DNA from 3 places in the Pseudomonas tritici genome. Region 2 is predicted to be linked to each of the others. Evidence: predicted binding sites of a transcription regulator. Region 2 holds the regulator's gene; each other region holds the start of a gene.
The links. Region 2 encodes sigma-54, which starts transcription at its own class of promoters, with help from an activator protein. Its sites were predicted from a motif close to ANTGGCATNNANNTTGCTNT; they were not measured.
Positions count from the first base shown of each region.

Region 1: a site for sigma-54 is predicted at 1,585-1,604, ahead of glnK (P-II family nitrogen regulator). Genes of this name have one in related genera too.
Region 3: a site for sigma-54 is predicted at 2,186-2,205, ahead of HU722_RS22255 (circularly permuted type 2 ATP-grasp protein). Genes of this name have one in related genera too.

Region 1 is NZ_CP077084.1:6,228,546-6,233,160, forward strand. It holds gene HU722_RS28710 (ammonium transporter) at 1-1,003, opposite strand, end outside; gene glnK (P-II family nitrogen regulator) at 1,038-1,376, opposite strand; gene HU722_RS28720 (accessory factor UbiK family protein) at 1,799-2,059, shown strand; gene HU722_RS28725 (MFS transporter) at 2,077-3,357, shown strand; gene HU722_RS28730 (YifB family Mg chelatase-like AAA ATPase) at 3,450-4,615, shown strand, end outside.
Region 2 is NZ_CP077084.1:1,282,759-1,287,373, reverse strand. It holds gene HU722_RS05655 (KdsC family phosphatase) at 1-427, shown strand, start outside; gene lptC (LPS export ABC transporter periplasmic protein LptC) at 436-1,008, shown strand; gene lptA (lipopolysaccharide transport periplasmic protein LptA) at 995-1,528, shown strand; gene lptB (LPS export ABC transporter ATP-binding protein) at 1,528-2,253, shown strand; gene HU722_RS05635 (RNA polymerase factor sigma-54) at 2,439-3,932, shown strand; gene hpf (ribosome hibernation-promoting factor, HPF/YfiA family) at 4,008-4,313, shown strand; gene ptsN (PTS IIA-like nitrogen regulatory protein PtsN) at 4,324-4,615, shown strand, end outside.
Region 3 is NZ_CP077084.1:4,900,243-4,904,857, forward strand. It holds gene HU722_RS22250 (alpha-E domain-containing protein) at 1-739, opposite strand, end outside; gene HU722_RS22255 (circularly permuted type 2 ATP-grasp protein) at 744-2,153, opposite strand; gene HU722_RS22260 (ribonuclease E inhibitor RraB) at 2,595-2,936, opposite strand; gene HU722_RS22265 (hypothetical protein) at 3,150-3,386, opposite strand; gene HU722_RS22270 (START domain-containing protein) at 3,490-4,095, opposite strand; gene HU722_RS22275 (YkgJ family cysteine cluster protein) at 4,137-4,391, opposite strand; gene HU722_RS22280 (translation initiation factor 2) at 4,554-4,615, opposite strand, start outside.

The DNA of each region.
Region 1 (4,615 bases), 1.3 Mb from region 2:
TCACACCGGCGACCAGACCGATCACCAGGGCGCCCATCGGGCCGACGGTGCCGGCAGCCGGGGTCACTGCAACCAAGCCAGCCACTACGCCCGAGGCGATACCCAGTGCGCTTGGCTTACCGTGAGTGATCCACTCAGCGAACATCCAGCCCAGCGCCGCAGCAGCGGTAGCGATCTGGGTAACCAGCATCGCCATGCCGGCGGTGCCGTTGGCGGCAGCAGCGGAACCGGCGTTGAAGCCGAACCAGCCCACCCACAGCATGGCCGCGCCGATCAGGGTGTAACCCAGGTTGTGCGGTGCCATTGGGGTGGTCGGGAAGCCTTTGCGCTTGCCGAGCACGATGCACGCTACCAGGCCAGCCACACCGGCGTTGATGTGCACCACGGTGCCGCCAGCGAAGTCCAGCACGCCCCAGTCCCACAACAGGCCACCGTTACCGCTCCAGACCATGTGCGCGATTGGCGCATAGACCAGGGTGAACCAGATAGCCATGAAGATCAGCATCGCGGAGAACTTCATGCGCTCGGCGAAGGCACCGACGATCAGCGCCGGGGTGATGATGGCGAAGGTCATCTGGAAGGTGATGAACACCGCTTCAGGGAACAGTGCCGCAGGCCCGGTGATGCTGGCCGGGGTAACGCCCGCCAGGAACGCCTTGCCCATGCCGCCGAAGAAGGAGTTGAAGTTGACGACGCCCTGCTCCATCCCAGTCGTATCAAACGCGATGCTGTAGCCGTAGACGACCCACAGGATGCTGATCAGGCCGGTGATAGCAAAGCACTGCATCATCACGGAAAGAATGTTTTTGGAGCGCACCATGCCGCCGTAGAACAGCGCCAGGCCGGGAATGGTCATGAACAGCACCAGCGCGGTGGACGTGAGCATCCACGCGGTGTCGCCGGAATTGAGGACTGGAGCCGCCACTTCGTCTGCCGCCATGGCCAGGCTTGGCATTACGATGGACAACAGGGCTCCGAGCCCTGCGAATTTACGCAGAGTCATATTGTTTTCTCCTGGGGCGTTGGGGTTTGGCGGCTTAGATTGCGTCGGTATCGGTTTCGCCGGTACGGATGCGAATAGCCTGTTCCAGATTGACCACGAAGATCTTGCCGTCACCGATCTTGCCGGTGTTGGCGGCCTTGGTTATCGCCTCGATAACCCGGTCAAGATCCTTGTCGTCAATGGCGACATCAATCTTCACCTTTGGCAGGAAATCGACCACGTATTCCGCGCCGCGATACAGCTCGGTGTGACCCTTCTGCCGACCGAAGCCTTTGACCTCAGTAACGGTAATGCCCTGCACGCCGATCTCGGACAACGACTCGCGTACATCGTCCAACTTGAACGGCTTGATGATGGCAGTGACTAGCTTCATGAAAACTCTCTCCCGAATTGGTGGACTTGCCCCAGGAAAACAAACCCGTCTCAAGTCTAAGCGCAGTGCCTGGCTTTGTAACGCGTCGTCGCCTCGGCATTTGCCTCTGCGACGCCAGCAAACCACTGGTGACGAAACCTGTACCCCTGATCCGTCGGCGCACTGCATTCGTCACAGCGACTGCATCAGTGCATGGGTCATGATCGTCTAAGCAGAAACCTTGCCAGCTCCGTAAAAATCACTGAAATCAGTCCTTTGCCCACTTATGCCCACCTGCGGGACCTAATGGCGGCGGCAATGCGCACAAAAACAGTGCGCCAGCGCCCAACCCTCTGCGCGAAAAGCGTGCGTGCGCCGCCATGAAAAAGACTATAGACGCTGCGTGATACACTGCCGGCCAACAGTTTTCCGGAATATTTCCCATGCTCGCGCCCAAAGACCTCCTCGACGCCCTGAGCGGCCACGCCTCCCGCCTGTTCAACGGTGATACCCCGCTGCCTCGCAATGAGATCGAAAGCCAATTCAAGGCATTGCTGCAAAGCGGCTTCAGCAAACTTGATCTGGTCAGCCGGGAAGAGTTCGATAGCCAGATGGTGGTGCTTGCCCGCACGCGTGCGCGATTGGAGACCCTGGAGGCTAAAGTCGCGGAGTTGGAAGCACGGTTGACGCCAGCGGGCGATTAACCGGCATCAAACCCTCCATGTGGGGCTTGCCCGCCCTTGACCGGCGCCTGCTGAAAATACAATTCAGCTTTTTGCTGGTGGTGCTGGGTGGACGCTGCAACCAGCTGGCTGTAGCGTGGTGGGCCTTGCAGGAAACCGGTTCCGCCCTCGCCTTCGCCAACATGATCGCCTGTTCAATCGCGGCGGAAGTGCTCGCCCGGCCACTGCTGGGATGGCTGGGTGACAAGTACAACAAGATTCTGATCCTCAAGCTGGCCTCCCTGACAAGCGTGCTGACCGCGTTGCTGATGGTTGTGCTGTCCGCTACGCAGTTGTTCAACCCGTGGAGTGTCGGCGCCCTGATGCTGGTCGGCAGTGCCGTCGCCGGCGTGCGCGACCCGCTGCAATCGTCGATTATTCCGTTGTTCGCAGGCGCCGATCAGGTCTCACTCGCCGTTCGCACCAAAAGCATGCTGTCGTCCATTGCCAACTTGCTTGGCCCCGTCATTGCCAGCGCGCTGATTTTCGGTTTTGGAACCACGCTGACTTTTACCGTCGACTGTTTTGCGATGCTGGGAGCGGCACTGTTGGTTGCAACGGTCCCAAGCCAGCTCGGCGCCAGTGCTCCGGATGAACAAGCGCCAACCTCCAACGGCTTCAGAATGATTTATTCGGGATTCAAGGCGGTCTATGGCGTGAAAGTCGAGTTCTACCTCGCCCTCGTGGCGATGCTCGTCAATTTTGCCCTCTTTCCGTTCTTTACCATCCTGCTGCCGTTGTATGTGAAGACGGTTATCCAGTACCCGGTGACCTACCTCGGCCTGCTGGATGCGTGTTTCGGCCTGGGCATTTTGGCGGGCAGCTACAAGATCGTCGGCTGGCTGGGCGAGCGTGTGCCCCGTGACCTCTGTGTCGCTGCGGGGTTTGCACTGTTGGGGGGCAATATGTGGCTGGCCGGTACGCTCTCGTCGATGTTCGTGGTACCGCTGGCGTTTTTCTGCGGCGGGGTCGGGCTGATGCTGATCAACATTCCGACCTCTGCCGTCAGGTTGCTGGCGACACCCAAGCAGCATCGCAATCGGATCTTTGCCACCGTGTCCTTCCTCTCCGCAGCCGCCAGCCCGCTGGGCAGTTTTGCCATGAACGGCCTGATCGCTCACCTCGGTGTCGCACTGACCATCACGTCACTGGGTGCGATGGTGCTGGGGTTATCGCTGCTGGTGTTCCTGATTCCCGATTTCCGCACCTTCATGCGCTCCCCCGACACACAACTCAGCAATGCTTATCTGGATAAATATCCCGACGCCTTTGCGCGTTGATACGTCCTGTAAAAGTCTGATCCCTTACCCCCGCCATCCCTCGTCTACCCTTGAAAAACCGCAGGAAGCGGCCTCCCATTCAAGGAACGAGCATGTCCCTCGCGATCGTCCACAGCCGCGCCCAGATCGGCGTCGAAGCCCCCGCCGTCACCGTTGAAGTGCATATGGCCAATGGTTTGCCGTCCCTGACGCTGGTGGGCCTGCCGGAAACGGCGGTCAAGGAAAGCAAGGACCGCGTGCGCAGCGCCATCCTCAACTCCGCCCTGCAATACCCGGCCCGGCGCATCACCCTCAACCTCGCGCCCGCCGACCTGCCCAAGGACGGCGGGCGCTTTGATCTGGCGATTGCCTTGGGCATCCTGGCGGCCAGTGTGCAGGTGCCGGCGTTGATGTTGGATGATGTGGAATGCCTGGGCGAGTTGGCGCTGTCCGGTGAAGTCCGGGCCGTGAAAGGCGTGTTGCCGGCGGCGCTCGCGGCGCGCAAGGCCGGGCGTACCGTGATAGTGCCCAGGGCGAATGCCGAAGAGGCGTGCCTGGCGTCGGGGTTGAAAGTGATCGCAGTGGATCACTTGCTTCAGGTGGTTGCGCACCTGAATGGGCACCAGCCGATTGAGCCGTACAAGTCCGACGGATTGCTGTATTTGAATAAGCCTTACCCGGACCTGAGTGAAGTACAGGGCCAGTTGGCGGCCAAGCGGGCGTTACTGATAGCGGCGGCGGGGGCGCATAACCTGCTGTTCAGCGGTCCGCCTGGTACCGGTAAAACGTTGCTCGCCAGTCGCCTTCCAGGGTTGCTGCCGCCCTTGAGTGAGCAGGAAGCCTTGGAGGTGGCAGCGATTCAATCCGTGGTCAGCCTGGCCCCGCTGAGTCATTGGCCGCATCGGCCATTTCGCCAGCCCCATCACTCGGCTTCAGGCCCGGCGTTGGTGGGCGGCGGGTCGAAGCCGCAACCGGGGGAGATCACCCTGGCTCACCACGGGGTGCTGTTCCTGGACGAGTTGCCGGAGTTTGATCGCAAGGTGCTGGAGGTGCTGCGAGAGCCATTGGAGTCTGGCCATATCGTGATTTCCCGCGCTCGCGACCGCGTGAGTTTCCCGGCGCGTTTTCAACTTGTGGCCGCCATGAACCCCTGCCCTTGCGGCTACTTGGGCGAACCCAGCGGGCGTTGTCGTTGTACGCCGGAGCAGATTCAACGCTACCGCAACAAACTCTCCGGGCCATTGCTGGATCGGATTGACTTGCACCTGACGGTGGCACG
Region 2 (4,615 bases):
CGGCAGCGAATTCAAGACGTTCAACACCCTCGACGGCCAAGGCATCAAGATGCTGATGGCGTCGGGTGTGCAAACAGCGATTATCAGCGGCAGAAAAACCCCCGTTGTGGAACGCCGCGCACAAAACCTGGGGATTCCTCACCTGTATCAGGGCCGCGAGGATAAACTGGTGGTTCTGGACGAGCTTCTTGGCCAACTCAACCTAAGCTATGAGCAGGTCGCCTACTTGGGCGATGACCTGCCCGACCTGCCGGTGATTCGTCGAGTGGGCCTGGGCATGGCCGTTGCCAATGCGGCAGCCTTTGTTCGCGAGCATGCCCATGGCATCACCACCGCCCGTGGCGGTGAAGGTGCCGCCCGCGAATTCTGCGAGCTGATCCTGCGTGCCCAAGGCAGCCTTGAAGCGGCCCACGCCGCCTACTTATAGAGCGTTTTATGCTGAGCAAAAAGATTCGCAACTTCCTGCTATTCGCAGTCATCGCCGCACTGTTCCTGGCGGTGGGCTACTGGAATATCAGCCCGGAGCGCTTTCTCGACCAGCCTGCTGCGCAGGTTGACGAGGGGGTTATCGACTATTACGCCACCAATGCCAAAAGCGTGCAGTTCCTGCCCGACGGCAAGGTGCAGTACGAGATGACCTCGGACAAGGTCGAGCACGTGAAAGCCAGCGAAGTGACCCTGCTGACCAACCCGGACATGAACATTTACCGCGGTACCGAGTTCCCATGGCACGTCACCAGCAAGCGTGGCGAGGTCAACCCGGACGGTACCGAGGTAGAACTGATCGACTCGGTGCGCGTTGCGCGCACTGACGATAAAAAACGTGAGACCGTGATTACCACCAGTCGCATGACCGTATTCCCGCAGAAGCAATATGCGCAGACCGAGCAAGACGTTAGAATCGACGGCGCTGGCGGTGTATCGACTGGCAAGGGAATGAAAGCGTATTTGAAAGAAAGCAGGATACACCTGCTATCGAACGTAAGAGGACAGTATGAGGCTCGTTAAAACTCTCCCTATTTTGCTCGGCCTGGGCGCAGCACTGGGAAGCGTGAGCGCCTGGGCTCTGCCGAACGATAGCCAGCAGCCGATCCACATTTCGGCTGACGATGCGCAACTGGATGACAAGCAAGGCGTCGCCACCTACACAGGCGGCGTGATCATCACCCAGGGCTCGATGAAGATCACCGGCAACACGGTGACCCTGACTCGCACCCAGGCTGGCGATATTGACGTGGTCACTTCGGTGGGCAACCTGGCTTACTTCGAACAGAAGCAGTCCGCTACCGACACCGGCCCGATGAAGGGTTACGGCAAGACCATCCAGTACCACGCCCAGCAGAACCGCATTGTGCTGATCGACCAAGCCAAGGTGCTCAGCCCCGACGGCAACTCCACGGAAGGTGAGAAGATCACCTATGACACCGTGAAACAGATCGCTAACGCCGGTCGTGCCAATGGCAACAAGGTCACCGCACCGCGCCCACGCATCGACATGGTTATCCAGCCGAAGAAGAAGGCCGAGTAATGGCAACCCTGAAAGCCCAGCATCTGGCCAAGGCCTATAAAGGCCGTCAGGTCGTGCGCGACGTCAGCCTGTCGATCGACAGCGGCCAGATCGTCGGCTTGCTCGGCCCCAATGGCGCCGGCAAGACCACCTGCTTCTACATGATCGTCGGACTGGTCCAGGCGGATCAGGGTCGCGTATTGATCGATGACCTGGACGTGAGCCACCAGCCGATGCACGGCCGCGCCCGCGCCGGTATCGGCTATCTCCCGCAGGAAGCGTCGATCTTCCGCAAACTGTCGGTGGCCGACAACATCATGGCCATCCTCGAGACCCGCAAGGAGCTCGACCGTGACGGCCGTCGCAAGGAGCTGGAAAGCCTGCTGCAGGAATTCCACATCAACCATATCCGCGACAACCTCGGCATGAGCCTGTCCGGTGGTGAGCGCCGCCGCGTAGAAATCGCTCGTGCCCTGGCCACTGCACCGAAGTTCATCCTGTTGGACGAACCGTTTGCCGGCGTCGACCCAATATCGGTCGGCGACATCAAGCAGATCATTCACCACCTCAAGGCTAAGGGCATTGGCGTGCTGATCACTGACCACAACGTCCGTGAGACGCTCGATATCTGCGAAACCGCGTATATCGTCAACGATGGTCAACTGATCGCTGAAGGCGACTCCGCCACCATCCTGGCCAATGAACTGGTCAAGGAAGTGTACCTGGGTCACGAGTTCCGCCTGTAAACACCGTGGTGTCACGGCCGATTGCCAAGGTGCGCGGGAGTCAATGAAAACCTCTGGATTTTTATTGTTACCGCGCTCTAGGCAAAGCCCCCGATATCAGGCATATAATTTGCTTATGTTTGGCGCTCACGCGCCCTGTCGTGGATGGCGCATTGCGCCGGCGAATAAGGTGTTAAGCCCCTGCCATGAAACCATCGCTAGTCCTGAGAATGGGCCAGCAGCTGACGATGACACCGCAGCTGCAACAGGCCATCCGCCTGCTCCAATTGTCGACCCTGGACCTGCAACAGGAAATCCAGGAGGCCCTGGAGTCCAATCCGATGCTCGAACGCCAGGAAGAAGGCGACGACTTCGATAATGCAGACCCGCTGGCCGATAACATCGAGCAAAAACCCAACCCCGATGTGCAGGAACCCTCCTATCAGGAAACCGCCCCAACGGTGGATAACCTCGAGGAAGGCGACTGGAACGAACGCATTCCCAACGAGCTTCCCGTCGACACCGCCTGGGAAGACGTCTACCAGACCAGCGCCAGCAGCCTGCCCAGCAATGACGATGACGAGTGGGATTTCACCACCCGCACCTCCGCCGGCGAAAGCCTGCAAAGCCACCTGCTGTGGCAACTGAACCTGGCGCCGATGTCGGACACCGATCGCCTGATCGCCGTGACCCTGATCGACTGCATCAATAACCAGGGCTACTTGGACGAGACGCTTGAGGAAATTCTCGAAGCATTCGACCCTGAACTGGATATCGAGCTGGACGAGATCGAAGCCGTCCTGCACCGCATCCAGCAGTTCGAACCCGCTGGCATCGGTGCGCGCTCCCTCAGCGAATGCCTGCTGCTGCAATTGCGCCAACTGCCCGCCAAGACCCCCTGGCTCGCCGAAGCCCAGCGCCTGGTCACCGATTACATCGACATGCTGGGCAGCCGCGACTACAGCCAACTGATGCGCCGCATGAAGCTCAAGGAAGACGACCTGCGCCAGGTCATTGAGCTGGTACAAAGCCTCAACCCGCGTCCTGGCTCGCAAATCGAGTCCAGCGAAGCCGAATACGTGGTTCCCGACGTGATCGTGCGCAAGGATAACGAGCGCTGGCTGGTTGAACTGAACCAGGAGTCGGTGCCACGCCTGCGGGTCAACCCGCAATACGCCGGTTTTGTGCGTCGCGCTGACACCAGCGCCGATAACACCTTCATGCGCAACCAATTGCAGGAAGCTCGCTGGTTTATCAAGAGCCTGCAAAGCCGCAACGAAACCCTGATGAAAGTGGCCACCCAGATCGTCGAGCACCAGCGCGGCTTCCTGGAATACGGCGACGAGGCGATGAAACCGTTGGTACTGCATGACATCGCCGAGGCGGTTGGCATGCATGAATCGACGATTTCTCGGGTAACCACGCAAAAATTCATGCATACCCCACGGGGTATTTATGAACTGAAATACTTTTTCTCCAGCCACGTCAGCACCTCCGAAGGCGGTGAATGCTCGTCCACGGCGATTCGCGCGATCATCAAAAAACTGGTTGCCGCGGAAAATCAGAAAAAGCCATTGAGTGACAGTAAGATCGCTGGTTTACTGGAGGCACAAGGCATTCAGGTCGCCCGTCGAACCGTCGCCAAGTACCGCGAGTCCCTCGGGATCGCGCCTTCCAGCGAGCGTAAGCGTTTGATGTGACGGGCGGGCCACAGCGTTCCAGTGGCAGGCGCTTTCGCCTGTCGCTTTATGCACTGGCAACGAAGGAGAAGCTGTATGCAAGTCAACATCAGTGGACACCAGCTGGAAGTCACCAAACCCCTGCGTGAATACACCGAAAGCAAGCTGAACAAGCTTGCGGGGCATTTTGACAAGATCACCAACGTGCAGGTCATCATGGAGGTCGATAAGCTCAAGCAGAAAATCGAGGCCACCCTGCACGTACCGAATGCCAAGCTCGTCGCCAATGCGGAACATGAGGACATGTACGCGGCGATCGACTCGCTCTACGACAAGCTGGACCGCCAACTCATAAAGCATAAGGAAAAGAATCTGCACCTGATGCAAGGTACAGGTCGTTAACTCTCCCCCCATGATCCGACTTGAAACCATCCTGACCCCCGGCCGTTCCCTTGTGAACGTGCCGGGCGGCAGTAAAAAACGCGCCCTCGAACAAATTGCCAACCTGATCGGCCGTGAAGTGCCTGAACTGGAAACGCAAACTGTGTACGAGGCACTGATTGCTCGTGAAAAACTTGGCTCGACCGGTTTTGGTAACGGCATCGCTATTCCCCACTGCCGCCTCAAAGGCTGCGAGACGCCTGTCAGCGCCCTGCTGCACTTGGACCATCCCATCGATTTCGACGCTATCGATGGCGCCCCGG
Region 3 (4,615 bases), 2.6 Mb from region 2:
AGGCGCGTAATGAGCGCGGTACGTCGGCGCGCAGCAGCAGTAATTCCGCGACCTGCCGGGCGCCGGGGGCGTCACGGTAAATCTCGGTGTAGGCCTCGAACGACGACAAGGCGCGCAGCAAAGCGCTCCATTGATAGTAGGCGTGGGCCGTGCCATCGCTGACGGCTTCGGCCTGGTCGCCGGCCATTTCATAGCGAGCGTCCAGCAGGCGCAGGGTGTTATCGGCACGTTCGATAAAGGTGCCCAGGCGAATGAACCGGAACGCATCGTTGCGCATGATGGTGCCGTAGGTGGCACCGCGGAACAGGTGAGACCGCTCCTTGACCCACTCACAGAACCGGCTCATGCCATAGCGGCTCAAGCCCTGCTGGGCGATGTCACGAATATCCAGCCAAGTAGCGTTGATGTTTTCCCACATGTCGGCGGTAATTCGCCCACGCACGGCATGGGCGCTGGCCCGCGCTGCGCCGAGACAGCTGTAGATGCTGGCCGGGTTCGCCGCGTCCAGGGCAAAAAAGTGCAACAGGCGTTCGGCGTGCAACTCGCCGTGGCGCGCGTGGTAATCCTCCAGGGTGCCGGTGATCAACAGCGGCATCGCCAGTTCATGCAGGCCATCACCGCGCCCATCTTGAGGCATCAGCGACAGCGAATAGCTGACATCGAGCATGCGCGCGAGGTTTTCCGCGCGCTCCAGGTAGCGCGACATCCAGTACAAATCCGAGGCAGTTCTACTCAACATGGCATCAGTCCTCGACCACCCAGGTGTCTTTGGTGCCGCCGCCCTGGGAGGAGTTGACCACCAGCGAACCTTCACGCAATGCCACACGGGTCAGCCCGCCTGGGACTACACGGGTTTCCTTGCCGGACAATACGAATGGGCGCAGGTCGATATGGCGCGGCGCAATGCCGTTTTCGACAAAGGTCGGGCAGGTGGACAAGCACAGGGTCGGTTGGGCGATATACGCATGGGGCTTGGCCTTGATGCGCGCACGGAAGGCTTCGATTTCGGCCTTCGTGGACGCCGGGCCGACCAGCATGCCGTAGCCGCCGGAGCCTTGGGTTTCCTTCACCACCAGGTCCGGCAGGTTGGCCAATACGTGGGACAGTTCGTCAGGCTTACGGCATTGGAATGTCGGAACGTTCTTCAGGATGGGTTCTTCATCCAGGTAAAAACGGATCATCTCGGTGACGAAGGGGTACACCGACTTGTCATCCGCCACCCCGGTGCCGATGGCATTGGCCAGCACTACGTTGCCCGAGCGATAAGCCGCGAGCAGGCCAGGCACGCCGAGCATGGAATCCGGGTTGAAGGCCAATGGGTCGAGGAACGCATCGTCGAGGCGGCGGTAGATCACGTCCACGGCCTTGGGGCCATCGGTGGTGCGCATGAATACGCGGTCATCGCGCACAAACAGGTCGGCGCCTTCCACCAGCTCCACGCCCATTTCCCGGGCCAGGAACGCATGTTCAAAGAACGCGCTGTTAAAGCGGCCCGGGGTCAGCACGACCACGCTGGGGTTATCCAGGGGGCTGGAGCTTTTCAGGGTGTCGAGCAACAGGTTGGGGTAATGATCGATGGGCGCGATACGCTGGGCGGCGAACAGTTCGGGGAACAGGCGCATCATCATCTTGCGGTCTTCGAGCATGTAGCTGACGCCGCTCGGGGTACGCAGGTTGTCTTCAAGCACGTAGTACGTGCCGTCGCCGTCACGTACGAGGTCGACACCGGAGACGTGGGAATACAGGTCGCGGTGCAGATTCAAACCCTGCATCGCCAGTTGGTATTGCTCGTTGGCCAGCACCTGTTCGGCAGGAATGATCCCTGCCTTGATGATGCGTTGCTCGTGATACAGGTCGGCGAGAAACATATTCAGCGCCTTGACCCTTTGGATGCAGCCGCGCTCGACAATCCGCCATTCGCTGGCGGGAATGCTGCGCGGGATGGTGTCGAACGGAATCAGGCGCTCGGTGCCCTGCTCGTCCCCGTAGAGCGTGAAGGTGATACCGGCGCGGTGAAACAGCAAATCGGCCTCACGCCGGCGCTGGGCCAGCAGTTCAGCAGGGGTATCAGCCAACCAGCGGGCGAACTCGCGGTAATGCGGTCGGACCTGCCCTGCCCCGTCGTACATTTCATCGTAATAAGTGCGGATCATGCCGAACTCCTTGTCACCCGGGCGCTAGAACCATCGCAAGGCCCGTGCCAGCGGCATAAACACTTAAGAATCAGTGAGTTGAATAAGCACCGGAATCCATTCGCACCGTCCTGGTGCGCAGAATGCCCGGTGCACTGCCCCCTGCTTCATCGCAATGCGGGCTTTGACTATCAACAGCATAGCCAGAGTTGATTTCACTGCCCGGTCAAGCGTACGGATAATTACCAACATCTGCTGAACAGGACGTGTCCTACAGCTCAACCCTTTGCGCGATCGGTAACGTAGTGCTTCGTGTACCGACCGGCCTCCCGGTCTTCCCTTTTGGCCACCCTGCTCGGGTGGCCTTTTTTTTGGCCCTGAAAAGACCTGGATGGGCGCCAAAAACAAAATCGGCCGACCCAAAGGTCAGCCGATACGCTGTGTTTCTCATACTGCTCGCTGCTACATGGGTAACCCACGCACCTCCTGCTTCACGCCCCATCCCTCGATGATCCCGCCCAGCGGCTCGACCACCGCCTCAAAGTCTTGCTCGAAGTCTCCTATGCCGTCGTAGGTGGCAGACATGATTTTGCTCAGTTCCAAGTACCAGGCGCCATCGTCGCGCGCACTGACCTGGGCATTCAGCGATTCCCCACGAAACTCACCCGCAGCCCTGCGCGCCCGTTCTTCATCAGGAAAAATGGCGTAGAACTCAATGGGGTGGAAGCGTGAAAAGTCAAAGCCGCCCTCTTTCATGCGGCGCAGAACATTGGTGCTGATGTCTTCTTGATAGGCTGTGCTCATGAAAAGTGCTCCTCAGACTGATGGATAGACTTTCCGTGCTTCCCGAAGCCCACGCCGTACTGGCGTGGGAGCTACGGCAATAACATCACCGCTGGAAAACAAGCATGTAGCTGACAAGACCAGTACCTAGCGATTCATTCGCTGATCTCACTTGCAGAGTAGCGCGAAGCTATCGCCTCCACCAGAGGTGCTTGAAGGGTGTACAGCGAATGTTCAGACGGCAGGAGAGATGTCGAGGATCTGGATACTGTTCTGGTCTTTGAGGATCTTGACCGTAGGATCGGACTGGCGGCCCTCAAGGTCATTGAGGTCGAGCTCGGCGGCGACAGGCACCAGTTTGTTGCGAATCATGTGCGCAGCATCTTCGAGGCTAGGTCTTTGTTCGCAGGTGAACTGCTCCACGGACTGTACGCCGTGATCATCAACGAAAGTAATCTGCCACTTTTGCATCGGTGCCTCCTCGATAAAGCCCGCGTGTGGGCTCACATCTATCTGGACCTTGAGGGTTCGGCAAACGTTCCACTCTGGGCAGGAAGCACCGGATCAAATGCGCTTATTTTTCAGCGTGTTCTTTCAAGGCTTTCAAGGTGTTGAACGGCGCGTCCACCACGAACTTGTTGGCCAACCACGATGGCACGCTGCCGCCTGGCTCGGTGTGTACCTGGTAAGTGACTTCGGTCTGGTTGTCGCCTTTTGGCACCAGTTTCCAGAAGCCTTCGACTTGGGCAACCCGTACGAAGCCTTTTTCTTCTGGCTGATAGGTCGGGACCTCCAGCAAGGTTCGGGTCACGCTGCCGTCAGCGCCCTTGGAGGTGGTGATTTTGAGGATCGAATCACGATTACTGACGGGGAACGGAGCATTGAACTGGGTGTAGGTGTAGCTGACGTCACCCTCGTGTTTCAGCAGTTTTTGCAATTTGCACTCGTGAATCCATTTGCAGGCACCCGCTACGTCTTCCTGCAGCGCAACAATCTTGGCAACCGGCGCCTTGACCACGGTCACGCCGCGATACGCCTTGTACTTGGAGCCGGCAACTTCGCTCAGGGACACCTTGATACCGTCTTCGTCCTTGGCGACTTGCCAATCCTCAGCCTGGGCAGTAGCAGCAAACAACACCGTAAAACCGCACAACACAGCCATTCGTTTCAGCGAACCCATAGGTGTATTCCTTATTGTTGAAGTTACGAGAGTAGAGCCCATCAAGCCGCCGTCATCTGCTCCCACCAGCCGATCAAACGGATGGCATCGGCCTGGTCGGTGCCGCAGACCTCGATGTCCGCCTTGAAATCACTGCACACCGCCGGGCGTTCCGGTTGCCCGAACAGCTGGCATAGCTGTTCGACCGACAGGTGCAGGCAGCGTTCGCCGGCCGGTTTGCCTTGTGGCATTCCAGGTAATGGCGAGCTGATGGAGGGGGCGATGCAGCAAGCGCCACAGCCTTCACGGCAATTCATGACCAGCAGGTCCTCGACGACTCAATGTGGATGGCCGGGCTAGAGTACGCCCTTAAACAGCCGTTTTAAAATGGTCTAACAGGGGTTTTTCGCGGAAAACAAAAGTGACTGGCCAGTCTGCGACAGATGGTCGAAGGGCGGCGTCACGTGTGTGGGAAAAGTTTACTGCTTGAACTCGAATTCCAACGCTGCGCCTTCCACTTCACGCCGCTCTTCATTGCGCA